Regions from separate parts of the Streptococcus downei MFe28 genome, predicted to be linked through region 2. Evidence: predicted binding sites of a transcription regulator. Region 2 holds the regulator's gene; the other holds the start of a gene.

Region 1 (15,529 bases), 1.9 Mb from region 2:
GAGTTCATAAGCCTTTTCTTCAGCATGACTCTTAGATTGACCCTTGACTTTGGTTGGCGCCAAAGTAATATTTTCTAGGACATTCATATTAGGGAAAAGATTGAATTGTTGGAAAACCATCCCCATCTTTTCACGCATTTTGAAAACATCGTTTTTCTTATCAGTGATATCAACACCTTCAAAACTAACAGTCCCCTTGGTCGGAACTTCCAGAAGATTCATGGTTCTAAGGAAAGTTGATTTACCCGAACCCGACGGGCCAATGATAACAACAACTTCGCCTTTTTCAATGTCCAAATCAATCCCATTGAGGACTTCATTCTTACCAAAATATTTATGCAGATTTTTTATACTAATCAAGGTATCAGTCATGCTTTTTGTCCTTTCCCAAGACGATTTTCAAGCCACTTCTGACCAGCCGTCAGAACGGTTGTCAACATGAGGTAGTAGAAGGCTGCAAACAAGAGAGGTTCCAGCGGAACGTAGGTGGTTGCTAGAACAGTCTGAGCCCCATTCCAGAGTTCCATAATCCCGATAGTTTGCAAGAGGGAACTATCCTTAATGATGGTAATAAATTCATTACCCAGAGCTGGCAAAATATTCTTGAAGGCCTGGGGTAAAACCACATAGCGCATAGCTTTGGCTGGCTTAATCCCCAAGGAATAGGCCGCTTCCACTTGTCCCTTGGGAACAGCTTCAATCCCAGCCCGAACGATTTCAGAGATATAGGCCCCGCTGTTAAGCGAAAGGATGATAATCCCTGGAATCAGGCGGGAGAAGTCAAGCTCCACTGTTCCAAACCCAATGGTGGGAGCACTCTTAAAATTCATCCAGAGGAAGGCAATCATGATTTGCACAACCATGGGAGTTCCGCGAAAGACCCAGACATAAAAGCTAACTAGGTAATTTAACAGCTTGATATTTGAGCGTTTTGCTAGAGCGACTAGGACCCCTAGAATGGTCCCCAAAAAGACTACACAGACAGAAATCATAACGGTGACAAGGACACCGTAGTTGAAATAACCCCAATATTTGGGCAAGAAAGAAAAATCGAAATTCACAGATTTACTCCTATTTTAGATAGCCAAAGGCAGCTTTCTCATGACAATTAGTGGCTCACTTTCAAGGCCACCTTGTCAATAAATTTGTAAATTATTTTACCATAAAATGAATAATAATACAATATCATTTTATAATTTTCTGATTTTTCATTGATTCTTGTATATTTTTTGAAAAGGTCAGAGGACAGATAAATAAAAAGCCAATTGGAAGCCCTGCCAGGCTGGCAGAGACCTCCAATCAGCTTTTTAGGCGAGGCATAGTTATCGCTCCAATTATCTAAATTGCTTTAGAAAAATGGTGAGTTTTCCTCTTCTTCTGCTACAGACTTGTCAGTAGCTTGCTTACTTTGAGCAGGCTGACTAAGGCTACTATCAGTGCTTGACTGGCTACTGGTCACGGGCGCAAATGAGAAATCCATTCCGACAAAAAGGTTGACAATAGCTAGGGCTAGGCTGGCTGCTAGAAGAATGAGAAGTAGCAAGGAGAAAATGCCAGGTACTAAGACTAAACCAACCAGCAGACAGTAGCCCATTAGGAGGCTAGCTATGATGCCTAGACAAGAAGTTAGCCATTGCAAGACCTTATCGGTTCCCTTGATTTTCACGTATCGCATCAGATTAATCTGACCTAGAATGACTGTCAAGGCAAGGAGCCCACAGGCTATCAAGACCAGCCACTCACCGCCTTGCAGGCCTCCTACCTTCAAGCCTGTCCAGAGGAAGCTAAAAAGATTGGAATAGATGAAAGACTGGCGAGGGGTCGCCCCTATGAGAAGGACGAGAACGAGTGCTATAAACCCTAAGCTCGATGCGGTGTTCTTCATGATAAGGTAGGTTTGGTACTTACTGGCTCCTGAATTCGTATTTTCTGTCATAGTCTCCTCCGTTCACAGCAAAAAAATCAGACCACTAGGAGAGTCTGATTTTCTGATAATTCTTAGTAAAGCAGGTCATAGATTTCCATAGCAATCAAGTCAATGCTATCGAAAGTATAGGTTTCACGCGCTTTAACATCACGCAATGTGAATACTGGACCATTTTCAGGATCATTGGCAAAAGAAACTTCCGCAACGACTTGGCCATCACGCTCGAAATTCCTTTTCAAATTACCCCCATCTGTCGTCATCAAATTGAGACGATCAATGATTCTCACCAAATGTGATTCCATGTAGATTCTCCTTAGCTAAGCACATGAGGGTGGGAAAAATTTCCCCCATAACTACTTTATCCCCTTGTGCCTTTTATCTTTTAATCAGTCTTATTTTACCATAAACTAGGGAAATGAGATAGGTCAAAGCCTTAAATAGGGAAATTTATCTCTTAGAAGTTACCCATTTTACTGAAATTCGATAAGCAAGGTCTCCATTAGCCTAGAAAGAATTTCTTCTGGTAGGACCTAATCCTCTTGATAAGATTGATAGATAATGGCCTTGATAGCATGCATGCGGTTCTCTGCCTCTTGGAAAATAACGGGGCTGTACTTCTGGAAGACCTGATCAGTAATCTCCAGCTCACTATAGCCATACTTGTCGTAAATTTCTTGACCAATACTAGTGTTGAGATCATGGAAGGCTGGCAAACAGTGCAGGACGATGAGGTCGGGATTTTGTGCCAAATCTAGCAGACCTTGGTTGACTTGGTAGGGGAGGAGCCAATCAATCCTTTCCTTGAAGTCCACATCTTCCCCCATGGAGACCCAGACGTCGGTGTAAATCATATCCACACCCTTGACTGCTGCAGGATCTGCAGTTATCTCTAACTTGGCTCCACTATTGTGCTTCTTGGCCAAATCAAGAACCGCTTTTTCTGGTTGCAGGCTTTCTGGGGCAATAATGGTACAGTTGACCCCTAAAATAGCCGAAGTAACTAAGAGGGAATTAGCCATATTATTGCGACCATCTCCAACATAGGCAATGCTGAGGCCTTCTAAACTACCGAAATGTTCCTTGAGTGTCAGAAAGTCGGCAATCATCTGGGTGGGATGCCAGCTGTCGGTCAAGCCATTCCAGACGGGGACACCAGAATACTTGGCCAGGGTTTCGACATCCTCCTGCTTAAAGCCCCGATATTCAATGCCATCAAACATGGAGCCTAGGACCTTAGCCGTATCCGCCACAGACTCCTTCTTGCCCAGCTGGGTTTCTCCAGCCCCCAGATAGGTCACATTCATTCCCAAGTCCTGTCCAGCAACCGTGAAGGCTGACCTAGTCCTGGTTGAGGTCTTCTCAAAAATCAGGGCAATATTGAGCCCCTCTAAATATTTATGCGCCTGCTTCTTCTTTTTGAGGGTTTTAAACTTGGCAGCTGAATCAATCAAGCCTAGGAGCTCTTCCTTTGTGAAATCTATCTCTTTTAAAAATGATTTAGCCATATCTTTTTCCTTTTTCTGAATTTTTATACAGTTATTCTACCTTATTTTGCGGAAATGTCAAGACGTTTTTGTATTTTATTCACTTTTAGCACTCTAGCTTTTCATCTGCTAAAAAAACAATCTTTTTACTTGCTTTCTATAGTTTGAGTGTTATAATAACACCATAGATTTTGACCATTATTGACTATCGGTCGAGATCGGAGGTTTCCTATGTTATGTCAAAATTGTAAGCTCAATGATGCGAGCATACATCTCTATACAAATGTCAACGGCCAGCAAAAGCAGATTGATCTCTGTCAAAACTGCTACCGGATTATGAAGGCTGATCCAGAAAATATTCTCAACAGTAATTTAACCAGCCAAAATCCTCAAAGCCATCAAAACCAATCCATGGATTCATTCTTTGACGATTTCTTCGGAGATCTCAATAATTTCCGTGCCTTTAACCCAGACCTACCAAATTCTCCCCAATCACAGGCGGGACGCAATGGTGGCGATGGTGGTAACCGAGGCGGTAATAACGGCGGTGGCAATCAGGGCCGCAGACCGCAAGCTCAGCCCCAACAAGCCCAAGGTATCTTGGATGAATTTGGAATCAACATCACTGATATGGCCCGTAGGGGCGACATTGACCCTGTAATCGGCCGTGACCAAGAGATCGTCCGAGTTATTGAAATTCTCAATCGTCGGACCAAGAACAATCCTGTTCTCATCGGTGAGCCAGGTGTCGGTAAAACGGCTGTTGTTGAGGGCCTTGCCCAAAAGATTGTCGATGGCAGTGTTCCGCAAAAATTGCAGAGTAAGCAAGTCATCCGTTTAGATGTGGTCAGCCTAGTTCAAGGAACTGGTATCCGCGGTCAATTTGAGGAACGGATGCAAAGGTTGATGGAAGAAATCCGTCAGCGCCAGGATGTCATCCTCTTCATCGACGAAATCCATGAAATCGTCGGTGCCGGTGGTACGTCTGACGGTAGCATGGATGCTGGTAATATCCTCAAGCCAGCCCTAGCTCGTGGCGACCTACAGCTGGTTGGTGCCACCACCCTCAATGAATATCGCATTATCGAAAAGGACGCTGCCCTGGAAAGACGGATGCAGCCTGTCAAGGTGGATGAACCTTCCGTTGAAGAAACCATCACCATCCTCCATGGTATCCAAGCCAAGTATCAGGACTACCATCATGTTAAGTATACTGATGAGGCAATTGAAGCTGCGGCTCTTCTCTCCAATCGCTATATCCAGGACCGCTTCTTGCCTGATAAGGCCATTGACCTTTTGGATGAGGCCGGTTCCAAGATGAACCTGACACTCAATTTCGTTGATCCTAAGGAAATTGACCAACGCTTGGTCGAGGCTGAGAATCTCAAGGCTCAAGCCACTCGTGAAGAAGACTTTGAGAAGGCCGCCTACTTCCGCGATCAGATTGCCAAGTACAAGGAAATGCAGTCCCAGCAACTGGATGAGCAAGATATTCCTGTCATCACCGAAAAGCATATTGAGGCTATCGTTGAAGAAAAGACCAATATCCCAGTCGGTGATTTGAAAGAAAAAGAACAGTCCCAACTGGTTAATCTGGCAGACGATCTTAAGTCTCGGGTTATTGGCCAAGATGACGCTGTTGATAAGATTGCCAAGGCTATTCGTCGTAATCGTGTCGGACTCGGTGCCCCAAATCGGCCAATTGGAAGCTTCCTCTTCGTTGGACCAACTGGTGTCGGTAAGACCGAGCTGTCCAAGCAACTAGCTATTGAGCTCTTCGGATCAGCTGACAGCATGATTCGCTTTGATATGTCCGAATACATGGAAAAACATGCCGTGGCTAAATTGGTCGGAGCCCCTCCAGGTTATGTTGGTTATGAAGAGGCTGGTCAGTTAACCGAAAAGGTTCGCCGCAACCCCTACTCCCTTATCCTGTTGGATGAAGTTGAAAAGGCCCATCCCGATGTCATGCACATGTTCCTGCAAGTTCTCGACGATGGTCGTTTGACCGATGGCCAAGGTCGGACCGTTAGCTTCAAAGACACCATCATCATTATGACTTCAAACGCCGGTACCGGTAAATCTGAAGCTTCTGTCGGTTTTGGAGCTGCCCGCGAAGGTCGGACCAATTCCGTCCTTGGAGAATTGAGCAACTTCTTTAGCCCAGAATTCATGAACCGTTTCGATGGTATTATTGAATTCAAGGCTCTGAGTAAGGACAACCTTCTCCATATCGTCGACCTCATGTTGGACGATGTCAACAAACGCTTGTCCAGCAATGACCTTCATTTGGAAGTTACCGACAAGGTCAAGGAAAAATTGGTTGACCTCGGCTATGATCCTAAGATGGGAGCTAGACCTCTACGTCGGACCATCCAAGACCATATCGAAGATGCCATTACCGACTTCTACCTAGAAAATCCTAGTGAAAAGAACTTCAAGGCCGTCATGACCTCCAACGGTAAGATTAGCATCAAGGCTGCTAAAGTCAGCCAAGCTACCCAAGAGGAAAAGTCCCTTAAAGAATAGCCCTACCAAGAAGCCTGTCCCTAGCTAGAGACAGGTTTTTTAGCTTCCTATAGTAGAGACCTTATCACAAGTCCAGAAAAGAAGTTTTCACCTCTTAATTAGTAAAAAATTTCGGGCTATTAGGCGAACTTAGAAGATTTTCAGCCAAAGAAAATAATTAGTCTGCCTTCATGTGTTATAATAAACTCAAGAAATTAGAGACGAGGAATTCCTATGACCACTCCTACATTTGGCCAAAAAGAGGCAGGCAAGGACTATGTCGCCCGCTATGGGGTCTATGCCGTTATCCCTAATCCAGAGCAGACAAAAATCATCTTGGTTCAGGCACCAAACGGAGCCTGGTTCTTGCCGGGTGGTGAAATTGAAGCTGGTGAGGACCAGCTGTCTGCTCTAGAACGTGAACTGATTGAAGAGCTGGGCTTCAAGGCAGAGCTGGGTGAGTATTACGGTCAGGCCGATGAGTACTTTTATTCCAGCCACCGCGACACCTACTTCTACAATCCTGCCTATATTTACGAAGCAACCCGCTACACTGCCGTTGATAAACCTCTAGAAGATTTCAACAATCTAGCCTGGTTCCCTATTGACCAGGCTCTAGAAAAGCTAAAAAGAGGTAGCCACAAGTGGGGCATTGAGAAATGGAAAAAATCTCACAATTTTTTCTAACTCCCACTTTTTTCAAAAAATCGTGCTATAATATGACTATGCAAGGTTCACAAGGAGGTCTTCAATGAGACTAATAAACACAACGAGCAGCCACCCGTCGCTTGTTCGTAATCAGCTGCGCAATACCGATGCTGAATTAGTTGAAGTTTATTCTGCTGGTAACAGCGATGTCGTCTTTTCTAAAGCACCTGGTCACTATGAGCTCCTGATTTCGAATCGGCACCGGGCCATCAAGGATAGCGAAATAGAAACCATTCGCGAATTCTTTTTCAAAAGGAAAATTGATCCTGATATTATTATCCCTGATAAAATCAAATCAAGTCACACAGAAAAGTTGATTGAAATCTCAATTCCAACAAGTGCATAAAGACAAAGGCTACTTGGATAAGTGGCTTTTTTCTTTTGCCAGTTTATGATAGTCAAGAAAAATCAAAAGTCCTTGAGGGTAATGAACTTAGCGGCAGGACTTCTTGTACAGTCAGGGTAAGGTTAGCAGATTTGGCTGCATCTTGAACTTATTCAACCTTTGTGACACCGAGAGTTGGCCTTGTGCCACGTCCGATTACCCATGCCGTTACCTCGGGGCTTTCGATTTTCATTGAGTACAACGGTGGCAAGCTCTGATTTTTAAAAAGTCTAGTAAAAAAGCTTTACAATCCTGGCGGACTGTAAAGCTTTTTCTTATGATACAAGGTCTTATTTAGCCTTGACTTCAAAGCCTTGAGCAACGGCTTGAGGGAAATTGTTTTCGACAATATCCGCACAGTGGTCACAGATGGTGACGCCGTAAGAGCGTTCCTTGACCGTAACATCAGTCCGGCGACAACGATCACAAACCTGACCAGCAGCATGCTCAACCTTAAAGGCCACACCTTCAAAGCGAAGGGCATCTGCGGGTGCTTCTTCTTGGGAAATCGTCAGTTCTGAAACAATCAGCAATTGAGCCAGGTCGCTATTGAGTGCTGCCAAGTCCGCAGCTACTTCTGGGCTGGCGTAGACCGTCAAGTGCGCTTCTAGTGACTTACCAATAAGCTTGGCGTTACGAGCTTCTTCTAGAGCCTTTTGTGCCTGAGTTCGGAAAGTCATAAAGGCGTCCCAAGCTTCTAGCAGGCTATCCTGGTTAGCAAAGCTTCTTGCTTGAGGCATCTCAGCCAACTGAACAAATTCTTCAGCTTCATCTTCTAGGTAGGACCAGATTTCCTCAGAGGTATGAGGAAGAATAGGAGTCAAGAGTTTGGTAATCTTAACCAAGATATCATAGAAGACGGTTTGCATTTGCCGACGGGCCAAATTATCGGCTGCTTCAATGTAGACAACATCCTTGGCAAAGTCTAGGTAGAAGGCAGATAAATCTACCGTTAAGAAGTTGTTAACGGCCTTATAGACGTCCATAAAGCGATAATTTTCATAGGCTTTGGTAATAGTGGCAACCAATTGGTTGAACTTAACCATCATGTACTGGTCAACTGAGCGCAAGTCCTCATAGGCGACGGCTTGCTCCTTCTTGAAGTCACTGGTATTGGCCAAAAGGAAACGCAGGGTATTGCGGATCTTCCGATAGCTTTCCGAAACTTGGCCGAGAATTTCCATGGAAACCCGCACATCATTATCGGTATCAACAGAAGCTACCCAAAGACGGAGGATTTCTGCCCCGTACTGCTTGGCCACATCATTTGGCGAAATGATATTGCCCTTGGACTTAGACATCTTTTCACCCTTACCATCAAGAACGAATCCTTGAGAAAGGACTGCCTTGTATGGCGCATGACCGTTGACCGCCACAGAAGTGATAAGGGAAGAGTTAAACCAACCACGGTACTGGTCAGAACCTTCCAGATAAAGGTCAGCTGGATAGCCCAGACCTTCTCTTTGATTCATGACCCCGTTCCAAGAAGATCCAGAGTCGAACCAAACATCCATGATGTCGGTTTCCTTGGTGAATTGGCCATTTGGTGAACCAGGATGGCTGAAGCCTGCAGGAAGTAAGTCTTTGGCTTCCCAATCCCACCAGATAATTGAACCATGCTGGGCAAAGAGATCGGCCACATGGTCGGTAACTTCCTTGGTCATGATAGCTGTGCCATCTTCTGCATAAAAGATTGGCAGAGGTACACCCCAGGCCCGTTGACGGGAGATAACCCAATCGCCACGGTCCCGAATCATATTGTAGAGACGTGTCTTACCCCAAGATGGGAAGAAATCAACTTTTTCAATTTCATCCAAAATTTCTTGACGGAATTTAGAAACAGAGGCAAACCATTGAGGAACTGCCCGCCAGATGATTGGCTTTTTAGTCCGCCAGTCAAATGGATAGGAGTGGGTGATTTCTTCCTTGGCCAGAAGCAAATTCCCCAATTTTTCAAGGACTGTTGGCAGAACCTTGTCGTAGAATTGGCCTTGGAAATCAGGTCCAGCTTCCTCAGTCATGATACCACGACTGTCAACGGTGACAGAGATTTCCAAACCGTATTTGAGGCTGACATTATAGTCATCCTCACCAAATCCAGGAGCAGTATGGACGATACCAGTACCAGAATCAAGGGTAACATGGTCGCCGACCATGACAACTTCTTCTACTTGGCTATCCCAAGGGTGCTCAGTCGTGATGTATTCTAATTGGGAACCAGAGTAGCGCTCCAGCACCTTAAAATCAGACCAACCAAATCGTCCAGCCAAATCGTCCAAGAGTTCTTCCGCCACGACAAATTTGCGATCATCGCCAGCAACCTGAACACTCACATAGCTGAAGTCTGCGCCGACAGTCAAGCCACGAGAAGCCGTAATGGTGAATGGTGTTGTCGTCCAGACTACAATGTAGGTATCATTGTCCAGAATGCTCTTGCCATCCTTAACCTTATTGGCATAGTAAAGAGAGGTTGAAACTAGGTTGTGGTATTCGATTTCAGCTTCTGCCAAGGCAGATTCAGACGACCAAGACCAGTAAACTGGCTTAGCACCACGATAGATATAACCCTTGTCAGCCATAGCACCGAAAACTCGAATTTGAGCAGCTTCGTAGTCATGGGTCAGGGTGACGTAAGGATTTTCCCAATCAGCTGACACACCCAGACGCTTGAAGTCTTCCCTTTGTTTATCCACTTGGGAAAGCGCATATTCCTTACACATTTCTAGGTAATCAGCCCGAGGAATTTCTTTACGCTTAACGCCTTTTTTAGCCAAGACTTGCTCGATTGGAAGACCGTGGGTATCCCAACCTGGATTATAAGGCGCTCGGTAACCCATCATAGACTTAGAGCGGATGATAATATCTTTAGAAATTTTATTCAGAGCGTGCCCAACGTGGATATTTCCGTTTGCATAGGGAGGGCCATCATGTAAGAAGAAGGCAGGTTTTTTAGCATTCAATTCTTGACGCTTGCCATAAATATCTGCTTCCTCCCAAGCCGCTTGCCACTTGGGTTCTTTGTTGGGAAGTCCAGCCCGCATTGGAAATGCCGTTTTCCCAAGATTCAAAGTCTCTTTTAATTTCATAAAATAAAACACCTTTCATTGTTAAGTGAGTTTTCTAATCCTAGCTTAGCAAAAGTCTCATATCCGACAATGAAGACTAAACTTTCAGGCCTAACTTCTTTAGACCTGAACTGGCTTACAAGACGGATTAGAAAAATAAAAAGAGCCTTCGTCTGTGAAAGGACGAAAGCTCGTGGTACCACCTTAGTTCAGATGGCCTAGACTAGACCACCCCTCTTGTGACTATAAGGGGGTCACCCTCCTAACCTACTAATACTCTTCGAAAATCAAAATTTTCGGTCGTTAACTCACCTTGCCGTACTCCAGTACTGTCTTCGGTTCGTTGCCTTGGCTAATTTCGATTTTCATTGAGTATGAGGCTTCAGCTAGGAAAATAGGAAATGATAAGTCCTTCCTAAGAGATTACAGGTCTTCCACCATCGCCTGCTCGCTGGAAATATTAGGGAGTACTCGTGTTTTCCGATGGACTAAGGCCTTGCCCTAGTCTTGAATATTCAATTTGAAGGTTTGGGCTTCACCGCCAGCCAATTCAGTTGCTGACATTTCTGAAGTATCCTGAATGGTTATTGCAGGGTCAACCTGAGCCGTGCTATCTGCTGCAGCATCAATAGCTGCAGAGATTTCACCCAAGTCAAGCTTTTGGGTCTCTTCAAGAATGCGGTTGCTTTCTTCGACACGGCGTTGTAATTCTGCCATCTCAGACTCAGTAAATTGGCGAGTAGCATCATCAGTAGACTCAGGTTCAACTGCAGGAGTAGCTCCGGCACTAGTCAGTACTTGATTATCATCCAAAACTTTTCCGACAACTTCCTTGAAGGCTTCGTCAGAATTTTGTAAGTAGACAGCCGTTGGTTGCAAGAGCTCATTCCACTCTTGTGAATTAATCATATTCAACTGGCCTTCAATGGTACTGAGCAAGCGTTGATGGAAGACCCGACTTTGACGCTTGAGAGCTTCAGTTTCGATAGCCACTGCCTTCGCTTCGTCTGTAGAGTCACGCAGAATCTTATTAGCGCGAGCCTTGGCTTCATCAATCAATTGGTTAGCATCATAGTTGGCCTTGCTGAGCAGGTTAGTCGCCTGCGTATTAGCTGAGAATTTAACCTTTTCGGCTGTTTCTTGAGCCAAGATAACTGATTGACTGAGGGATTCCTTCATTTCATCGAAGTAAACCAGTTTTTCCTCAAGGGTTTTAATCTTTGCTTCTAAGTCCTTATTCTTACGAGAAAGATCTTCAAAATCATCTACAAGATCATCAAGGAATGCATCAACTTCGCGTTCATTGTAACCGCGGAATTTTGTGTGAAAAGTTTTGTTTTTAATATCGAGTGCTGTTAGTGCCATGTCACCCTCCTTATTTATTTTTTCTTAACCTTTACAGGTTGCTATCCTAAACTAGTCTCACTCGTTTTCACCAAGTGGTTCAACCCATTCTCCCAATTCAGGGTGACCCCAAAGGGAAACTAAGTTTAACTAGTAACGACTTCCTTCTAAAGAAGAAAATCGTCGTCTTTCTTTTCCAATGCTCTGACTCTTGACCGAAGCTCATGAATTTCCCGATCTCTCTCGTCCAATTCATGTTCGATGATGTCTAAAAAGTCATCCACTTCATCTTGCTTGTAACCACGAAAACTCATCTGGAAAACTTTTTGGGCAACATCGTTAGCGCTCAAGGCCAAAGCTAATCTCCTTATTTTTTTGCGTACTTTCTTATGGTCAATTTGTGCTTTTTGTTCTTAGATAGGCCATTGTCCCGAAAGACTTCAAAGCGACCATAACCTCGAACGCTCACCAAATCCCCCAACTCCAGCAGTTCTGCTGGCCTGGTTAGCAGGCCATAATTGAGCTTGACTTTCTCATGCTCAACTAGCTTACTTGCTAGGCTTCTAGAAAGTTTGAAACTCGAAGCTATGACCTTATCCAGTCGCATACTAGAAACAAGTATATCAACCTCTTTAGCATGATTCACCGACTCAAGCAAGTGACTCCAAGGAACCTTGGTAATTTTTACAGCAGCTCGGCCAATTTTATTGACCGAACTAAAGTAGGCAACCATGGAATCCTTTACCAGAATCTGCGCCCGATTGTCAGCTAGAATAATATCCCCAAAGACAGACCGCTCCAGCCCCAGCTTATTGATGAAACTCCCCATGATTTGGGAGTGAGTCAGGTGGTTGAATTTAGGATTGTAGCTGATTTCCAAGAGGGCTATTTCAAAATCATCAAGCTCCAGCTCATAATAATCTGGAGCTAGGATAATTTTCGCATACTCGGTCTTTAAAAAATCAGTAGACAGATAATAGGTCAGTCCCATCTGCCCCAAGACACTCTTGGCAATTTTAACCTGCCTTGGATCAAGAAAGTCGGTGACCTGATAAACATAGTTATCTTGGACCCTCTTGGCCAAATCAGTCATCTTATCAATAAAGGTTCTTTCTTCCTTGCGGAAGTGCTGATAAATATCAATCTCGCCCATAATTAAAGGTAAAAGAGAAGTTTATCCAAAAACTGCAGGAGAAATAGGACAAGCACCAAGGTAAAGTCAAGTCCCCCTATTTGAAGGTTGAAGCGACGAAAAGGGGAGACAAGGGGCTGAACCAGAGTCTCTAGCAGTCGGCCGAAGTCAGAGTCTCTAGCTCCTGGGAACCAAGATATAAGTGCATAAAGAACCAAGATGAGACTGAGAATTCGGATGAGGTTATGAAGAACTAGTATGATAAAAACAGACATTAGCGACGTTTCATATCATAATCAAATGAAACCTCTTGGTTTGCATTTGATAGGTTCATTTCTTCCATATCTACGACAACATCCTTAGGGGTCAGAAGATACATAGAAGAGCCGACCTTTTGCAGACTTCCGTAAAGTACACGGCTAGCGCCATCAATAAAGTCCAAGCAACGACGGGCTTGCGCTTCCAACATATATTGAAAGTCAATCAGGACACATTCGTGTTTGATGAGCAAGTCAACAATTTCCTGGGCATCCTCATACTTGCGAGGAAACTTAAGGGCGATGGTTGTCCCAGCAGAACCTGATGGAATTGATACATCCGCAGGACGGGAACTTGGTCGTGTTGCATTTTCTTGACTGGCACGATTTTGGCTAGCTGATTGCGGACGTTGTTGGGATGTTTGAGGTCTTTGTGGCCGAGATGATTGTGGTGTCATTTCTTGTTTTTGTCTTTGTGGGCGTTGAGGTTGTGATGATTGTTGTTGGGGTTGACGCACAGGTCTTGGTCCTTGAACAGCTGGTTCAGGAGCCTGAGTTTCTTCTACTTCATTCGCATCATCCGTATCGAAGTAGGAAACGATTTTCTCAAAACTGTCTCTTAAAGCCATGTTTCTCTCCTATTCTTTAAAGAATGATGTTCCGATTCGAACAAATGTCGAGCCATTTGAGATGGCAATTGGAAAGTCCCTGCTCATCCCCATGCTTAAATCATCGAAAGGCATATTCTTTATCTTTCTCTCTTTGAGTTCTTGTCTCAATGCATTGGTTTGTCTAAAAATTTCATCCAATTCTTGCTCATCAGCATCAATGGGAGCCATGGTCATAAGCCCAACAATTTCTAGCTTGTCAAAGCTAGCCAGCTCCTCAAGAGCCTCATTAACTTGCTCTGGAGCGAAACCATGTTTGCTCTCCTCCCCAGAGACATTGACCTGGAGGAAACACTTGATGGTATGATCAGCTCGCTTCTGAATTTCTGCCGCCAATTTCACAGAGTCTAAGGCATGGAAATAATCAACGTAGTTGATAATATCCTTGACCTTACGCCTTTGAAGGCTTCCGATCAAATGCCAAGTGACATCTTTACCCTTTAAGGCTTGGTATTTATCCAGAAATTTATCCACACGGTTCTCACCAATGTGTTTGACCCCTAGGTCTACCAATTGCTCGGCTATATGGCTGTCAACATATTTGGTGACAGCCACAATTGAAATATCAGACACCTGGCGACCTGCTTGTGAAGCAGCCTGGGCGACCTGCTCATAGACGAAATCTTTATTCTTACGCAAATCCATCATTAACGATTCTTAAAGAATGGTGGTGTTTCAAGTTCATCATCACCGGTATCCACATCAGAAGTTGAGAAAGAAGAAACATCTAATTGGCTATCCAATTGATTTTCTGTTGGTCGACTGATGTTATCACGACGAAGGTCCCAATCACCAAAAGCAGAGGTTTGTTGGCTAGGTTGAGCTTGGCGTGGTGTTGCCTGAGGCATTTCACGATGCTCAGCCATGTCGAACTCAAAATTATTTGGACGACGCTCAAAGCTACCATTGCTAGGAGCAACCTGATCCTTAGCGGGACCAGCTTGTTTGAAACTTCTTTGTGATGAAACGCCTGAAACACGTTCAAATTTTTCAGGACGAACACCCGTGGCAACAACTGTCACGCGGATTTCATCCTTCATGCTTTCATCAATAGCAGTACCCAGCCAGATGTTAACACCTTGGCCAGCTGCTTGACTGACAATTTCAGAAGCTTCTTCGGCTTCAGTCAAGGTCATATCCAAACCACCGGTAACATTGACGATGACATCCTCAGCACCATCAATAGTTGTTTCCAGGAGTGGTGAGTAGATAGCCTTGCGGGCTGCTTCAATAATCCGTTCTTCACCAGAACCGATACCGATACCCATCAGGGCGTTACCCTTGTTGGCCATAACGGTCTTAACATCGGCAAAGTCTAGGTTAATCAGGCCTGGGCTGGTAATTAAGTCGGTAATCCCTTGAACCCCTTGACGAAGAACGTTATCTGCTTCACTGAGGGCTTCCAGAAGAGGAGTCTTCTTATCAACAATTTCCAAAAGGTTATTGTTAGAGATAATCAAGAGGGTATCAACTTGCTCACGGAGTTCATTGATGCCTTCAACCGCAAAGGTACCACGCTTGTTGCCTTCAAAACCAAATGGACGAGTTACGACCGCAACGGTAAGAGCACCCAATCCTTTAGCAATCCGAGCGATAACAGGAGCGGCTCCTGTACCAGAGCCACCGCCCATACCAGCTGTGATGAAGACCATGTCTGCCCCTTGAAGAGCTTCGTTTAAATCTTCTTCACTTTCTTCAGCAGCCTTACGACCAACCTCAGGTTGACCTCCAGCACCAAGACCGCGAGTCAATTTAGGGCCGAGTTGGATAACTGTCTCAGCCTTTGATGAACTCAGGGCTTGAATATCTGTATTTGCAGCGATGAATTCAACTCCTGCAACGCCTTCTTCAATCATGCGGTTAATAGCGTTACCTCCGCCACCACCGACACCGATAACTTTAATAACTGCACCCTGGACAGATGCAGCATCGAATGAAAATGCCATTTTATTTCCTCACTTCAAATTAATCAAACATACTTCCGAAGATATTACGAACACGGTCCGTCACCTTGGTCTTAGGCTTGCTTTCCTGTTTACTGTCATTTTGAA
Region 2 (15,529 bases):
GCTATCATAAAAAGGTCGCAGTTTGCGATAATACTCATCTTGGACGAATCGTGGGTCTGTTGCCCCAAGGGGTTGATCGGCGAGTTGAAATCTGAGAGAGGAAAAAAACAAAAGGAGAAACTACTCATGTCAGTAATTTCAATGAAACAATTACTTGAGGCTGGTGTTCACTTTGGACACCAAACTCGTCGCTGGAACCCTAAGATGGCCAAGTACATCTTTACCGAACGTAACGGGATCCACGTTATCGACCTGCAACAAACGGTTAAGTTGGCTGATCAAGCTTACGAATTCGTTCGTGATGCTGCTGCTAACGATGCTGTTATCCTCTTTGTCGGTACTAAGAAACAAGCTGCTGAAGCTATCGCTGAAGAAGCTACTCGTGCTGGTCAATTCTACATCAACCACCGTTGGTTGGGTGGTACCCTTACTAACTGGGATACTATCCAAAAGCGTATCCGTCGTTTGAAAGAAATCAAACAAATGGAAGCTGACGGTACTTTCGAAGTCCTTCCTAAGAAGGAAGTTGCCCTGCTTAACAAGCAACGTGCTCGTCTTGAAAAATTCTTGGGCGGTATCGAAGATATGCCACGGATTCCAGACGTTATGTACGTTGTTGACCCACATAAGGAACAAATTGCTGTTAAGGAAGCTAAGAAACTTGGCATCCCAGTTGTGGCTATGGTTGATACCAACACTGACCCAGATGATATTGATGTTATCATCCCAGCCAACGATGACGCTATCCGTGCCGTTAAGTTGATTACTTCTAAATTGGCTGACGCTATCATCGAAGGTAAACAAGGGGAAGACAAGGCTGTCGAAGAAGAACTGGCAGAAGCTGCTTCAACGGAATCCCTTGAAGAATTGGTAGAAGTTGTCGAAGGCGACAACAAGTAAGGAGAACGTTAAAAAATCCGTAGGAAAATAGGGAACGGACCTAAGTGTCAAAGAGACACTAGGAAGTTCATCTTTTTCGCTAGGATTTTAGTTCGACTACAATTATTAGGAAATAATAGGTAGAGGTTAGCACTATAAATGGTAAACTTTTGCCTATCCCTACTAAAAGTAAATAAGTGTAAAACCACGAAAGGGGCGGGGCCTAGCCCTCGTCCCTTTCTTTCATCATATAAATTTTGGAGGAAGAAAACTCATGGCAGAAATTACAGCTAAGCTGGTTAAAGAATTGCGTGAAAAATCAGGTGCAGGCGTTATGGACGCTAAAAAAGCCTTGGTTGAAACTGATGGTGACATGGACAAGGCCATCGAATTGCTTCGTGAAAAAGGTATGGCTAAGGCAGCTAAGAAGGCTGACCGTGTCGCTGCTGAAGGTTTGACTGGCGTTTATGTTGCTGGGAATGTGGCAGCCGTTGTTGAAGTCAATGCTGAAACAGACTTCGTTGCTAAGAACGCCCAATTCGTTGAATTGGTTAACGAAACAGCCAAAGTCATCGCTGAAAACAAGCCAGCTAACAATGAAGAAGCTCTTGTTCTAACCATGCCTACAGGAGAAACTTTGGAAGCTGCTTATGTCAATGCGACAGCAACTATCGGCGAAAAGATTTCCTTCCGTCGTTTCCAAGTTTTGGAAAAAACAGACGCTCAACACTTCGGTGCTTACCAACACAACGGTGGCCGCATCGGTGTTATCTCTGTTGTTGAAGGTGGCGACGAAGCCTTGGCAAAACAAATCTCAATGCACATCGCTGCAATGAGTCCAAAAGTTTTGTCTTACAAGGAATTGGACGAGCAATTCATCCATGACGAATTGGCTCAAATGAACCACAAGATCGAACAAGATAACGAAAGCCGTGCTATGGTTAACAAACCAGCCCTGCCATTCTTGAAGTATGGATCTAAGGGCCAACTGACTGACGAAGTTTTGGCACAAGCTGAAGAAGACATCAAGGCTGAACTCAAGGCTGAAGGCAAACCAGAAAAAATCTGGGACAAGATTATCCCAGGTAAGATGGACCGCTTCAAGTTGGACAACACCAAGGTTGACCAAGAATATACCCTTCTGGCTCAAGTTTACATCATGGACGACAGCAAGACCGTTGAAGCCTACCTTGAATCTGTCAATGCTAAGGTTGTTGACTTTGCCCGCTTCGAAGTTGGTGAGGGAATTGAAAAAGCCACAAATGACTTTGAAAACGAAGTAGCCGCAACCATGGCTGCAGCCTTGAATAAGTAAGGGAGTGGGATAGAAGGGATTTGACTTTGTCAAAACCTTCCTTCCCCCTCCACTCTTTAATTTCAAGGTGTCAGGCTAAAACAGTCCACCGGACTGTTTTACCACCCCCGCAAGGCCGACTAGGCTTCTGCTGTGCCACGAAGTGGTGCAAAGAGGCCAATCAGCTACTGCGCCTAGCAGATGTACACCAGTTCCGCATGGGGCTGGTGTTTTTCTTTTTCCACGGGGTTGTAGGCGAACTCAATTCCTAGTTATTGTGCAGCTTAATCCTAATCTAATAACTTTTAATCCATGTTCAGTTGCGACAAGACTGGGTTTCAAGCCTAGTCTTTTTTAGTGCTCTGTCAAAGACTTTTGACAGAAAAAAAGTCTAAGTCAAAAGAATTTGATAGACAGCAAGATAAGAAACTGAGAAAATAGAATCAGAAAGAGAGGTAATGATGGCGGTAGGTCAACAATTACAATCGGCACGGTTGCTTAGCGACTTGACTCAAGAAGAGGTAGCTGACAGCCTTGGAGTATCGCGACAGACAGTGTCAAACTGGGAAAGGGGAAAAACCTATCCTGATATAGTCAGCTTGATAGCCCTGAGCAATCTTTATCATTTGAGCCTGGATCAACTGGTTAAGGGGGATGAAGCCATGGTGAAACATCTCGAAAAAACGACTGATTTAGTGACCAGTAACCGAAACTTAATCTGGTTACTAGGTCTTTATTTGCTCCTATTTTTCGGACTCCTATTTTTAGCTTTAATTTTTAAACATGATTATCTAATTATTCTGGCCGTCCTGATCCTACTCTTAGGAATGGGAGCTATCTTTTATCAAATTATTAGAATGATTTAGGGGGTGATTTTATGTTTAGTGGTCATATGTGGGTAATTATCGGGGCAGCTATCTTTTTACTAGGTTTTGTCAGCTTCAATATTCAACTTTACCAATTGATAAAATTGGATGCCCAGGCCAGAGGTATGGACCATCCTGAAATCTGGGTGCTATCGGCGTCTGGTCGGGGTGGCATTGTTGGCCTTCACCATTATTTTGTTCAACGTAGGGACTATCCAGCACCAAGGAGTCAAGAATTGGCCGAGCTTCAAAAGAAAAAGAGACTAGCCTTACTCTATTTAATTATCGGCTTGCTTGGGGGATTACTGATGACTATCGCTTCCCTGCCTAGCAAGGGATAAGGACCTTACCGCCACTTCGCTGGTATGTGATGGACTAGATGCCAAAGCATTAAATCCATCATCACAAATCAGCCACTGCGTCAATGTGTGTGATGTTGAAAAAGTAGCGAGGCTAGCACTTTTTAATTGTTTCAAGCTCTTCTTATGACGGGACGTTTTGCTAGTATTAGCTAGAACTGAAGGGCTTATCATATTTTCTGATAGGTTGGTTTGTCCAGTAGATAATGCTGGCAGACAAAGTTGGCTAGGGGAGAAGTCCACTCTTGGTGTCTGCTCCTTATTGAGTATTAGGTGATTTAGCGCTTAGAACGTATGCCTTCTTTGATTTTAGCTTTCAAAATTTCGCCTTTTAGGGTATAATAGTCAAAGTTAGTCAAAGATAAGGAAGGGTAGTTTATGCCTGTAAGAAATACTTCGGACAATATCGAAGAATATATCAAGAATATTTTGGCCCAGTCGGGTATTGTGGAGCTCAAGCGCTCCCATCTGGCGGACTCATTTGATGTGGTGCCCAGCCAGATTAACTATGTCATCAAGACTCGATTTACTGAGAGTCGGGGCTATGTGGTAGAAAGTAAGCGAGGAGGTGGCGGCTATATCCGCATTGCCAAGGTCACTTTTTCTGACAAACACCACCTGCTCAATGCCCTGGCAGGCTCAATCGGTGAAGCCATCAGTGGTCAGGTCTTTGATGACCTCATTCAACAGCTCTATGATCAAGATATTATTAGTGAGCGTGAGGGCAATATCATCCTGGCCTCATCCTCCGATGAGGTTCTGGGAGAAGATGCTCCTGGTATTCGTGCCCGCATGCTGAAAAAGATTATTCAACGCCTCGATAGAAAAGGAAATCCAGATGACTGATTATTCCCTGAAAATGCAAGAAATATTTAGCCGTGCCCAATATCAGGCGGCCCGCTACCAGAGTCAATTTTTGGAAAGTTGGCACCTGCTCTTGGCCATGGTGGACACCGATGAGACAGTGGCTCATCTGGCACTTATGGACTTTGCGGATAAGATTGATTTGGATGAGTATGAGGATGCGGCCATGCTGGTCATTCGCCGTAAGCCTCTCAAAAGGGCTAAGAGCCAAGAGATTTTGCCGGCTTCAAGGGCACTAGAGAGAATCTTAACCTATGCGGCTCGTATTGCTGAAGCTGTCAAGGCCCCTCAGGTCGGTAGCGAACACGTTCTCCTCTCCATGATGTTTGGTCGGGATAATTTGGCGGCTCGCATTTTGGAGCAGGTCGGTTTTCATTTTCAAGATGAGGGCAAGGATAATCTTCGATTGATTGACCTACGCAAAGTTATTGAGCGCTACTCAGGTTTTTCCAAGGAAGATGTCAAGGCTATTTTTGACTTGGCCAAGCCCAAGAAGTCTGGCAATGGCAACTTTAACAATATGATGGCAGGCCCTCAGCCAACGGCAGGAGACCTGGCTGACTTCACCCGAGACCTGACGGATCTAGCGGCTCAAGGACAACTGGAGACTGTGGTTGGTCGTGACGAGGAAATTACTCGCATGCTACAAATTCTTAGCCGCAAGACTAAGAATAATCCTGTCTTGGTCGGTGATGCCGGTGTTGGTAAGACGGCTCTAGCCTACGGCCTAGCCCAGAGGATTGTCCAAGGAGAAGTTCCATACGAACTGGCCGATTTCCGAGTTTTGGAATTGGATATGATGTCGGTGGTAGCTGGCACCCGTTTCCGGGGAGACTTTGAAGAGCGGATGAACCAAATCATTGCGGATATCGAGGCCGATGGCCATATCATTCTCTTTGTTGACGAGGTTCACACCATCATGGGTTCTGGCAGCGGGATTGATAGCACCCTGGATGCCGCCAATATTCTTAAGCCAGCCCTTTCTAGAGGGACCCTCCACATGATTGGAGCGACAACCCAGGAGGAGTATTCCAAGCATATTGAGAAGGATGCAGCCCTCTCCCGTCGCTTTGCTAGGGTTTTGATTGAAGAACCGACAGTTGATGCTGCCTACCAGATTCTCTTGGGACTCAAGGAAAGCTATGAGAGCTACCACAATGTCACCATCTCTGACCAGGCAGTCTTAACGGCCGTCAAATCAGCCCACCGCTATTTGACCAGCAAGAACTTGCCGGATTCGGCCATTGACCTGCTGGATGAGGCCAGTGCTATGGTGCAAAATACGGTCAAGCGTTCCCTGCCAACCTTCCTCAGCTCTGCTGACCAGGCCCTCTTGTCAGGAAATCTAGGAGCGGTTGCGGATCTGCTTCAGGAAGAGGATCAGCAAAAGGTTCGCCAGCCTGTCGCTGTCAAGGAAGAGGATATTCTCAGGACCCTCAGCAAACTCTCAGGCATTCCTCTTGAGAAGATGACCCAGGCTGATAATCAACGCTACCTCAATCTAGAAAAAGAACTCCACAAGCGCGTGATTGGCCAGGATGATGCCGTTTCAGCGGTTTCTCGTGCCATTCGGCGCAACCAATCAGGTATCCGAACAGGCAAGCGACCAATTGGTTCCTTCATGTTCCTAGGGCCAACTGGGGTTGGTAAAACCGAGTTAGCCAAGGCCCTTGCTGAACTCCTCTTTGATGATGAGTCGGCCCTGATTCGTTTTGATATGTCTGAGTACATGGAAAAATTCGCGGCTAGTCGCCTCAACGGAGCCCCTCCAGGTTATGTGGGCTACGAAGAAGGCGGTGAGTTGACCGAGAAGGTTCGCAACAAGCCTTATTCGGTTCTCCTCTTTGATGAGGTGGAAAAGGCCCACCCTGACATCTTCAATGTCCTTCTCCAAGTCTTGGATGACGGGGTCTTGACTGATAGTCGTGGGCGCAAGGTTGATTTTTCCAATACCATCATCATCATGACTAGCAACTTAGGGGCAACTGCCCTGCGCGATGATAAGACGGTTGGTTTTGGCGCCAAGGCCATCAGTCAGGATTATCAGGCCATGCAGAGTCGGATTATGGAAGAGCTCAAGAAGGCCTATCGACCTGAATTCATCAATCGGATTGATGAGAAGATTGTCTTCCATAGTCTGACACCTGACCATATGCGTCAAGTTGTCAAGCTGATGGTGAAGCCTCTCGAAGCTAGCCTAGCTGAAAAGGAAATCAGCCTCAAGGTTCAACCAGCTGCCCTCAAGCTTTTGGCAGAGCAGGGATATGACCCAGAAATGGGAGCTCGCCCCTTGCGCCGAACCATTCAAACTGAAGTTGAAGACAGATTGTCCGAATTGCTCCTGTCAGGCCAATTAAAGGCCGATTCCAAACTAAAAATTGGCAGCCACAAGGGCAGTCTGAAATTTACCATTGATGACTAGAAAAAATGGGAGTGGGACTCAATCATGATTTCGGAGAAATCAATTTCCCCTTGCTCTCTAGTTTTAAGGCTTCAAGAGAGTTGATACAGTAGTCGCTATTTTGCGAACTACTGTCCCCTCCTTACTAAGTTCCCCATTCAAACTCGACAAGAGTTTGAATGGGACCTGTCGTAGGCTGTCTAGTCCACTGGACTAGACACTCCCGCCTCCGCACAGTTGACTTGGACCTATCCCTTGCCAAGCAAGGGATAAGGATATTACCGCCGTTTCACTGGCATGTGAGTGACCAAACACTAAAGTGTCAAGTCGCTCATCACAAATCAACTACGGGGTCAAACTGTTTGATGTTGAAAAAGTAAGGAGGTTAGGACCTTTTGCCCCAGCCTCATGATGAAATAAGCGAACACTGGAGAATTCTGCAGGACAGAAGAGACTCTAGTATTCGCTTTTTGTTTTATCTTTTCGTTGAGCTTATACTCAATAAATTTCAAAAGTTATATTTTGATGTTTCTTTAGGTAGTACGGACGGAAGTAAACTCCTTATAAAGATACAAAGCCGTCACCCCCCAAAAAGGAAAATAGAAAATCGGGCGATAGAGCATTGAGGCCCTATCGCCCGATTCTCTATTTCAACAGTGGTGTAGGGGAGTTTCATTCCTAAGATTGAGCCCAAGTCTCAAAAATCCCATTATAAGTAACGTCAAAGCTACCACTTATAATACCACTACGGCGAAAGTATCAGGATAAGCTCGTTTCTTTTACGTAATATTACGAAAAAGTTATGTATTTGATTATATTGCTAGGTTTGATTTTACTTAGTATTAATAGCAAGGCAGTACTTATTAGCTCGTCTAAAATAACAATTAGAAAGTAAGGAAGCCTGATTATGAATTAAAAATTCTATTCAGGGACTCCAAATTACGATTTTTTAATAAATCCTCCTGAAGAGCCTTTGAGGTTGTGAAATCTAAAAGTTTTTCGTAAATGTATTCTAGAGACTTAATATCCTCTGGTCGGATTGCTAATAAAAAAACAAATTTTATTGGGGTCTGATTCCAATTGATTCCTTTTGGAATAATTGCCACAGAGATTATGCTTTTTTTTGTTGCACCTCATTTTACAACGGGGCCCTTTGAATAATTAAGAAAAATTGGAGGAAACTAATATGTTAATTAATATGGAACAAATGCTAGCGATTGTTAAAGAAAACAAGTTTGCTGTTGGTGCCTATAACATTTCTAATTTGGAGCTGGATCGGATTGTCATTGAACAATGTGAGGAAGATAATGCCCCTGCCATTATTGAAGTCCACCCTACTGAAGTTTTCTACTGTAAGGATGATTTCTTCGCCTATGTCTTGCAACGGATTAAAAATAGTAAGGTTCCTTTTGTCCTTCACCTAGATCACGGTGATAACTTGGATAGTGTTGCTAGAGCAATTCACAATGGCTTTAGTTCAGTAATGATTGATGGCTCACTTCTGTCATGGGATGAAAATGTAGATATCACAAGAAAAACCGTTGAAATGTGCCATAGAGTTGGTGTTAGCGTTGAAGGTGAGTTAGGGACAATCGGTCAGACAGGGACAGCTGTTGAAGATGGTCTGAAGAATGGTATTTACACTAAGCTAGAAGATGCCAAACGCTTTGTTGAAGAAACAGGAGTAGATACCCTAGCTTTTGGTATTGGTACAGCTCACGGTATTTATCCAAAGAATGTTACCCCTGAGATCCGGATTGACATCCTGAAAGATATTATTGGGCAAGTCGATGTTCCTCTGGTTCTCCATGGCGGTTTTTCAAATCCTGATGAACAGATTGCCGAAGCTGTTAAGAATGGTATCTCAAAGGTTAATATTTCATCTGACTTCAAGCACGCCTTTTTCGATAAGGTTAGGGAAGTTTTGGCGAACGACCAAGGATGGGACCCAAACAATCTATTCCCAGTTTGTATTGAAGAAGGAAAGAAGGTCGTCCATCATAAAAATCAACTATTGATGCCCTCGGTAAGGCTCCTCTCTATAATGAACTGTCACCATGGAGGGTGGAATTTCTATAAATAAGCCTAGTCTATGTAGTTATTAGCTTGGTAAATAGTGTATCGTAATAACTAAAAGGCCAGTCCAATTGCTTATTGGGCTGGCCTTTTCAACTTCAGTTTCCTTTTTCTACCTCAGCAAACTCCAGCCGATAAGGACAAGATGAAGGGCGACAATAAAGAGAAGCACCCCGCCATGCAGGCGACACTTGAAATAAAGATAACCGATGAATTCCCGAATGTAGGCATTGAGAGAAAAATAGAATTTGGTCTTTGCTCCATAACCGATACAAGGAATTCCTAAGTCACGAGCTATCAGTAGAGCTCGAAATAGATGATAATAGTTGGTCACAATGGCCAGATTGGCCTTATTTGCCATTAAGTGGCTGGAAAATTGCAGGTTTTCTCTGGTATTTTTGGATCTATCTTCAATGATAATGTCTTTTTCTGGGACACCTTGAGAGAGAGCATACTTGGCCATGGCCTGACCTTCGGCAATCAATTCATCCTTGCCTTGACCACCAGACAATATTAGACGACAATCAGGGTGTTTTTGATAAATCTCAATCCCCTTTTTGATGCGACTGGCTAACAAGGGGGTGACCTTATCCCCCATGAGGCCACTTCCTAGCACTAACACATAATCTATGGGCCTCTTGAACCAGTGAATCAGGTTTAAAAAGCTAGAGATGGTATAGGCACTGATGAGGAGGATGAGATAGATGACCATGGTCGTCACCAGGGATAAGAGGCCGGTGACCAGACTATTTTCCTTATAATGGCTGGCAATCATCTGGAAAAGGTAGGGGAAGGCTAGCAGACCCAGACCAATTCCCAGAGAGAGGAGATTCTTAAGAGCATGTCCCTCGCGTTTAATCAGTTGAATCCCCTTGACCAAGAGGGTGATGATGAGGATGCTTGGTCCAGCCAAGAGAGGAAGGATGACTAGAAAAATGGCTAAGGATAGCAAGAATTTGAGAATTCTCAGGTCGAATTGATTAGCCAAATAGAAGAGGGTGGCTCCTAGAAAAAGGAGGGCCAAAACGAAATAAATTCCTAATAATAGGGTTCTGGGCTCTCTGTAATAGGTCAGTCCGAGGAGGACGAGGAAAAAGATGGTCAATAAAACTAGGGGCAAAATCGTCATATAAGATCCAATCTAGGCCTTAGATTTAGAAAGATAATAGAGGTAGGCCAAGGCGACATAGGCCACGATGAGTGAGGCTAGTCCAATCTCAAAATTACTCAGGCTTACTAGCCAGCCTTCTGTCAACTGCAATCTCATTAAACTCAATTTGAGGGCTGTTGCCGTGCTGACACTGGGGAAGGTGAAGGCAGAAAAGCCAGGGACAAACCAGGTTTTGAGATGACGAGCAAGATAAAGAAAACTCCCCCAATAAAATCCCTGTGATAGCAAGAGCAATAGTAGCAAAAAAGCAGGATGACCACTAGGATAGAGCTGCAAAAAAGCTAAGAGCATCAGAGAACTTGGGGCCGCCATGATAGCTATATTAGGCAGTTCCTGCTCTCTTAAGGGCCATTTAGCTAGCCGATAGAATAAGGCAAGCATCAGTATCAGATAGGCTAGGAAGGTCAAGTAAAAAATCACCTGCCCCAGAAGGACCTGTCCAACTAGTCTGGCCGTTATAGAGGCAGCGGCGGGGCCAACATAGATAACGAACCAACCTGGATAAACCTGCTCCCAGCTCGCTTGTTTTTTAGCTCGGATGCTAAAAAGAATTAAGAAAGTTAGGTGACCCAGTAAACCGAGAGCCCAGATACTAAGCAGATAAGGCTTTGCCAGGGGAAGGACCAAGGGCGAGAGCATCATGGCCATGAAATAGGTCGGAAAAGTCGAGGCAGCTAAGAGGCTGGTCAATTGTTTTTGACAGTCTTTTTTATTGAGTAAGAAATAGCCAGTCAAGACTAACCACAATCCTAGACAGAGCAAGAGAAGTGAGTAACCCACCGGACGATTGACAAATTTTGTTATCAAATTGGTCAGGGCAGTCAAGCCCAATAAGAGCCCCGTTAAAGCCAATGGTAGTCTTCTTTTCATAATTATCCTTCCCACATGGTCCAGTCAAGTATTCTCTATGTTGGAATTCTGTCAAAGATTTCCTTGACCTGGTCTAGGGTTTCAGCACGAGCAACAGCTCCCCGGATCTTGGCAGCCCCAGAGGTTCCTCGCAGGTAGTAAGGAGCTAGGCCACGGAATTCTCTCACAGCAATCTTTTCGCCTTTGAGATCCACCAGACGGCTGAGATGGTCATAAGCAATCTCAAGTTTCCTAGCAAAGGTCAGATCTGGCAAAATTTCCCCGCTTTCAAAGAAATGGTTGATTTGGGTGAAGAGGTAGGGATTATTGAGAGCGCCACGGCCAATCATGACCGCATCGCAACCGACCTCTTCAATCATAAACCTAGCATCCTCAACGGTCTTGATGTCCCCGTTACCGATAAAGGGAATGGTTTTGATAGCCTGGGCTACCTGGGCCAGGGTTTCGTGGTCGCAGTGGCCTGTGTACATCTGTTCTCTGGTTCGTCCGTGCATGGTCAGAGCCGATACACCGGCTTCCTCAGCCGCTAGGGCATTTTCCACAGCCAGAGAACTGTCCGCCCAGCCGGTCCGCATTTTAACGGTCAGAGGAATATTGAGGACAGATTTAACAGTTTTTATCACCTGATAAATCTTGTCAGGGTCCTTGAGCCACATGGCACCAGCTTCATTTTTGACAATCTTATTGACGGGACAACCCATATTGATGTCCACCAGGTCAGTCTTGGTATTGGCCTGGATAAACTCAGCTGCCCGAGCCAGACTATCACCATCATTACCAAAAAGCTGGATAGAAACAGGGTGTTCCCCTTCATCAATGTGGAGCATATGGAGGGTCTTTTCGTTATTGTAGAGGATACCCTTGTCTGAAACCATCTCCATAACAGCCAGACCTGCACCAAATTCCTTGGCGATGGTCCGAAAGGCTGAATTGGTTACCCCAGCCATGGGAGCCAATACTGTGCGGTGGGGAATCTCAACATCCCCAATCATGAAGGCCGAATTACGCTTGGTCATCAATAATTTCCTCCAGATCTTTTTCATCAAAGTTGTAGGTCTTACCACAGAATTGGCAGGTGATTTGAGCACCATGATCCTCATCCTTCATGGCCTGCAATTCTTCTTTAGCCAGGCTAGCTAGGGCAGATTGGAAACGCTCCTTGCTACAGTCACAGGCGAAGCTTAATTCCTCTTCGGCCAAAATCTTGTAGGGCTCATTGCCATAAATGGCATCAATCAAGGCTTGGGTGTGGTTGTCGGATTCTAGGAGACTAGAGAGGGCGGGCATTTCCTGAATACGCTTCTCAAAGCGAGCAATCTCTTCTTCCTTGGCATCAGGTAAAACCTGGAGCATGAAACCTCCAGCGACCTCAACCTTATCATTCTCATCGAGGAGGACATTGAGCCCCACAGCTGATGGGGTCTGCTCGCTCTCAGTCAGAAAGTAGGCGAAGTCTTCCCCAATTTCTCCAGAAACTAGAGGTGTCGTTGAGGTATAAGGGTGACCGGTTCCGTAGTCAACGATAGAGACAAATTGGCCTTGCCCCATGAAGGGCCCAACCAGCACCTCACCAGTAGCGGTCTTTTTAATATCAACCCCTGGATTCTGGATGTAGCCCTTGACATGGCCAGCTGTATCCGCAACAGAAATAATATGGCCAAAGGAGCTGTTGCCAATAATCTTGAGCGTTACCTTGGCATCACCCTTTTGGTTGGCGGTTAGAATTTGATTGGCAATCAGGGCCCGACCTAGGGCCACAGTTGAGGACGATAGGGTCTGGTGTTTTTCTTGGGCAGTCCGAACGGTTTGGGTGCTATCCAAGATATAGGCCCGAAAGGAGCCAGAACTTGCAATTGTTTTAATCAGTTTATCCATAATGCCCTTATTATAGCATAAAACTAGGCTCAAAAGGGTAGCCCCGCTACTCGCTCAAGACTTGCAAAAGCAAGTCCATCAAGCTTTCAAGCCTAGGCAGATCCGTCTGAACCTAAGCAATTTTTACCCAAGCCTGGCAGTTGCTAGGTCAGTTGAATAGTAATCCTGCTTAAGTGAATTCTGAAAGTGGCATTCAATTAAAGACCCTTCTTTTCCTGTCTACCTAAGTTTTCTTGCCTGCCCCCTTAAAATCTGGTATAGTAATGTCTATAGATATTTGGAGGGTTATTAACTTATGCAATTTACTGGTATTTTTATCCTACTCATTCTTCTTGGAGGAATGATGTTTATGTCTTCACGGACACAAAAGAAACAAAAGCAAGCCCGTGATGAAATGCAGACCAAGTTGGTCAGGGGAGCGGAAGTCGAAACTATAAGTGGTCTGATTGCTACCGTTGATGAGGTTGACCAAGCCAACAATCGCATCGTTCTCGATGTTGAAGGAGTCTACCTTACATTTGACCTACAACGCTCAATCATGAGGGTCATCTCCTCACCAGCATCAGCTTCCAACGAAGCAGCAACCTCTTCTGACTCAGCTGATAAGGAAGAAGGCAACAGCCAAGAAGACCAGTCAGCTATTGAAGAATAGACTTACAACTCAGGAGCCTTTGCGCTAGGCCCCACTCTTTATACCTAGCAAGGCCTGCAGGAGGGTAACAGAAAACAGAGCTCAACTAGCTGGTTGGGCTTTTATACTAGGTTAATACTCTTCGAAAATCAAAATTTACCGTCGTTAACTCACCTTGCCGTACTTGCTGAGGAAAGCGAAGCTTTCCCTATTTCCAACCTCACAAAAGGTCTGGGGGACCTTTTGAGCTATCTTCAGTTCGTGTGATGCCTCACAAAGTTGGTCGATTTTACCAACTTTGTGAGGTTAGTAAGGGAGCTAGGCAATCGCTATGGGGATTGCCGTTTGACATCAGTCACTTTAGAAACTCGATGTCATTGCTCCTTGCCTCGGCTAATTTCGATTTTCATTGAGTATAAATTCAAAACCTGAAAATCTGGAAAGAAAGGCGATGCCAAACATTCGGTTTTATCAACGACGGCCGAAGTGAGTTTTATCTGATATTTTCGCTAAGGATTAGGCATAAAAACTATCTCATTAACAGGCTGTTTACATCCTTTTTGTTGCTACTCTCCAGACCGTACTCTTGGTTGGAAATTTTATCTTCTGGATTAGCCTAGCTCAGGTCGCAACTAAAAGTGCATTCTCCCTTAATTTATGGTAAAATTTTAAGAGTATGGCTATATTTAAATTCAAGAAAAATCAAGAGACGCCAAGTCTGGAAAAAATCCCTAAACACATTGGGATTATTATGGATGGCAATGGTCGCTGGGCCAAGGAACGGCTGCAACCCCGCGTCATGGGCCACAAGGCTGGTATGGATGCCCTGCAAAGGGTGACCATCAAGGCTTCTGAGCTGGGGGTCAAGGTTCTGACGGTCTATGCCTTTTCCACAGAAAATTGGTCACGGCCTGCCGATGAGGTCAAATTCATCATGAACCTACCTGTCGAATTTTTCGACAAATATGTCCCTGAGCTCCACAAAAACAATGTCCGTGTCCAGGTCATGGGCGATACCAGCAAGTTACCCCAGGCAACCTTTGATGCTATGGAGCGGGCCTGTGCCAAGACCAAGCACAATTCTGGTCTGGTCTTAAACTTTGCCCTCAACTATGGTGGTCGAGCAGAGATAGCCGCGGCAGTTCAGGCTCTGGCTCAGGAAGTTAAAGATGGGGAGTTAGACCCGACAGCTATTGACGAAGACCTGATTGCCGACCGCTTGATGACCAAGAACCTACCTTATTTGTACCGTGACCCAGATTTGATTATCCGAACTAGCGGCGAGTTGCGGCTGAGCAACTTTCTGCCCTGGCAGGCAGCCTATAGCGAATTTTACTTTACCAAGGTGCTCTGGCCAGATTTCAATGAAGACGAATTGGTCCAAGCCATTGCTGAATTTAACCACCGCCAGAGACGCTTCGGTGGTGTCTAAGAGGAGACAAGTATGCGTGAACGTGTGATTTACGGAGGGATTGCTGGTGCTATCTTCCTAGTCTTTTTATGGCTGGGTCACCTGCCCTTTCAATTATTCGTCGGAGTTTTGGCCATGATTGCCATCTCTGAGCTTTTTAAGATGAAGGGCCTAGAAATCTTTTCTTTTGAAGGAGTTCTGGCCATGTTGGCAGCCTTTGTGCTGACGGTTCCTATGGGGACCTATCTGACCTTCCTGCCCTTGGATGCCAGCTGGACCTGTTTTGGTCTCATCAGCTTTATGCTTTTGGCCGGAACAGTTTTTAACAGCGACACCTATTCCTTTGACGATGCGGTCTTCCCCATTGCCTCGGCGGTCTATATTGGCTTTGGTTTCCAAAATCTGGTCAATGCCCGCTTGGATAGCATCAATAAGGTTCTCTTTGCCATCTTTATTGTTTGGGCAACGGACATTGGCGCCTATATGATTGGTCGCCAGTTTGGCCAGAACAAGCTCATGCCCAAGGTTTCACCCAATAAAACCATTGAAGGCAGTCTAGGAGGAGTCCTCTCGGCTCTGATTGTCTCTCTAATTTTCATGTTGGTGGACAAATCTGTTTACAGCCCTAAATCCTTCCTCGTTACCATGATTTTGGTGGTTGTCTTTAGTATCTTTGCCCAATTTGGTGATTTGGTAGAAAGTTCCATCAAGCGTCATTTTGGCGTTAAAGACTCAGGAAAATTGATTCCAGGGCATGGTGGTATCTTGGACCGCTTCGATAGTATGATTTTTGTCTTTCCCATCATGCACTTCTTTGGCCTATTCTAGATCG

What was found. The regulator CtsR, encoded in region 2, represses protease genes until heat stress. The targets are predictions, from matches to a motif close to TTGGTCAAAAAAGGTCAAANA.
Region 1: DYE66_RS09925 (ATP-dependent Clp protease ATP-binding subunit) is a predicted target of CtsR. The motif match lies at 3,600-3,620, and genes of this name have one in related genera.

Annotation. Positions count from the first base shown of each region.
Region 1 is NZ_UHFA01000002.1:2,062,767-2,078,295, forward strand. Features, by position in the region: gene DYE66_RS09900 (amino acid ABC transporter ATP-binding protein) at 1-372, opposite strand, end outside; gene DYE66_RS09905 (amino acid ABC transporter permease) at 369-1,061, opposite strand; gene DYE66_RS09910 (hypothetical protein) at 1,349-1,936, opposite strand; gene DYE66_RS09915 (DUF1797 family protein) at 1,999-2,229, opposite strand; gene argF (ornithine carbamoyltransferase) at 2,458-3,432, opposite strand; gene DYE66_RS09925 (ATP-dependent Clp protease ATP-binding subunit) at 3,643-5,940, shown strand; gene DYE66_RS09930 (NUDIX hydrolase) at 6,154-6,606, shown strand; gene DYE66_RS09935 (DUF1827 family protein) at 6,671-6,973, shown strand; gene ileS (isoleucine--tRNA ligase) at 7,303-10,098, opposite strand; gene DYE66_RS09945 (DivIVA domain-containing protein) at 10,579-11,442, opposite strand; gene DYE66_RS09950 (DivIVA domain-containing protein) at 11,589-11,777, opposite strand; gene DYE66_RS09955 (YlmH family RNA-binding protein) at 11,789-12,574, opposite strand; gene DYE66_RS09960 (YggT family protein) at 12,577-12,828, opposite strand; gene DYE66_RS09965 (cell division protein SepF) at 12,828-13,439, opposite strand; gene DYE66_RS09970 (YggS family pyridoxal phosphate-dependent enzyme) at 13,449-14,126, opposite strand; gene ftsZ (cell division protein FtsZ) at 14,126-15,424, opposite strand; gene ftsA (cell division protein FtsA) at 15,444-15,529, opposite strand, start outside.
Region 2 is NZ_UHFA01000002.1:201,581-217,109, reverse strand. Features, by position in the region: gene rpsB (30S ribosomal protein S2) at 127-900, shown strand; gene tsf (translation elongation factor Ts) at 1,154-2,194, shown strand; gene DYE66_RS01035 (helix-turn-helix domain-containing protein) at 2,635-3,039, shown strand; gene DYE66_RS01030 (hypothetical protein) at 3,051-3,380, shown strand; gene DYE66_RS01020 (CtsR family transcriptional regulator) at 3,777-4,244, shown strand; gene DYE66_RS01015 (ATP-dependent Clp protease ATP-binding subunit) at 4,237-6,684, shown strand; gene DYE66_RS01010 (hypothetical protein) at 7,059-7,289, shown strand; gene DYE66_RS01005 (PTS sugar transporter subunit IIA) at 7,569-7,778, opposite strand; gene DYE66_RS01000 (ketose-bisphosphate aldolase) at 7,850-8,746, shown strand; gene DYE66_RS00995 (YdcF family protein) at 8,852-9,868, opposite strand; gene DYE66_RS00990 (TDT family transporter) at 9,881-10,780, opposite strand; gene dusB (tRNA dihydrouridine synthase DusB) at 10,816-11,796, opposite strand; gene hslO (Hsp33 family molecular chaperone HslO) at 11,783-12,655, opposite strand; gene yajC (preprotein translocase subunit YajC) at 12,951-13,307, shown strand; gene DYE66_RS00970 (undecaprenyl pyrophosphate synthase) at 13,963-14,718, shown strand; gene DYE66_RS00965 (phosphatidate cytidylyltransferase) at 14,731-15,525, shown strand.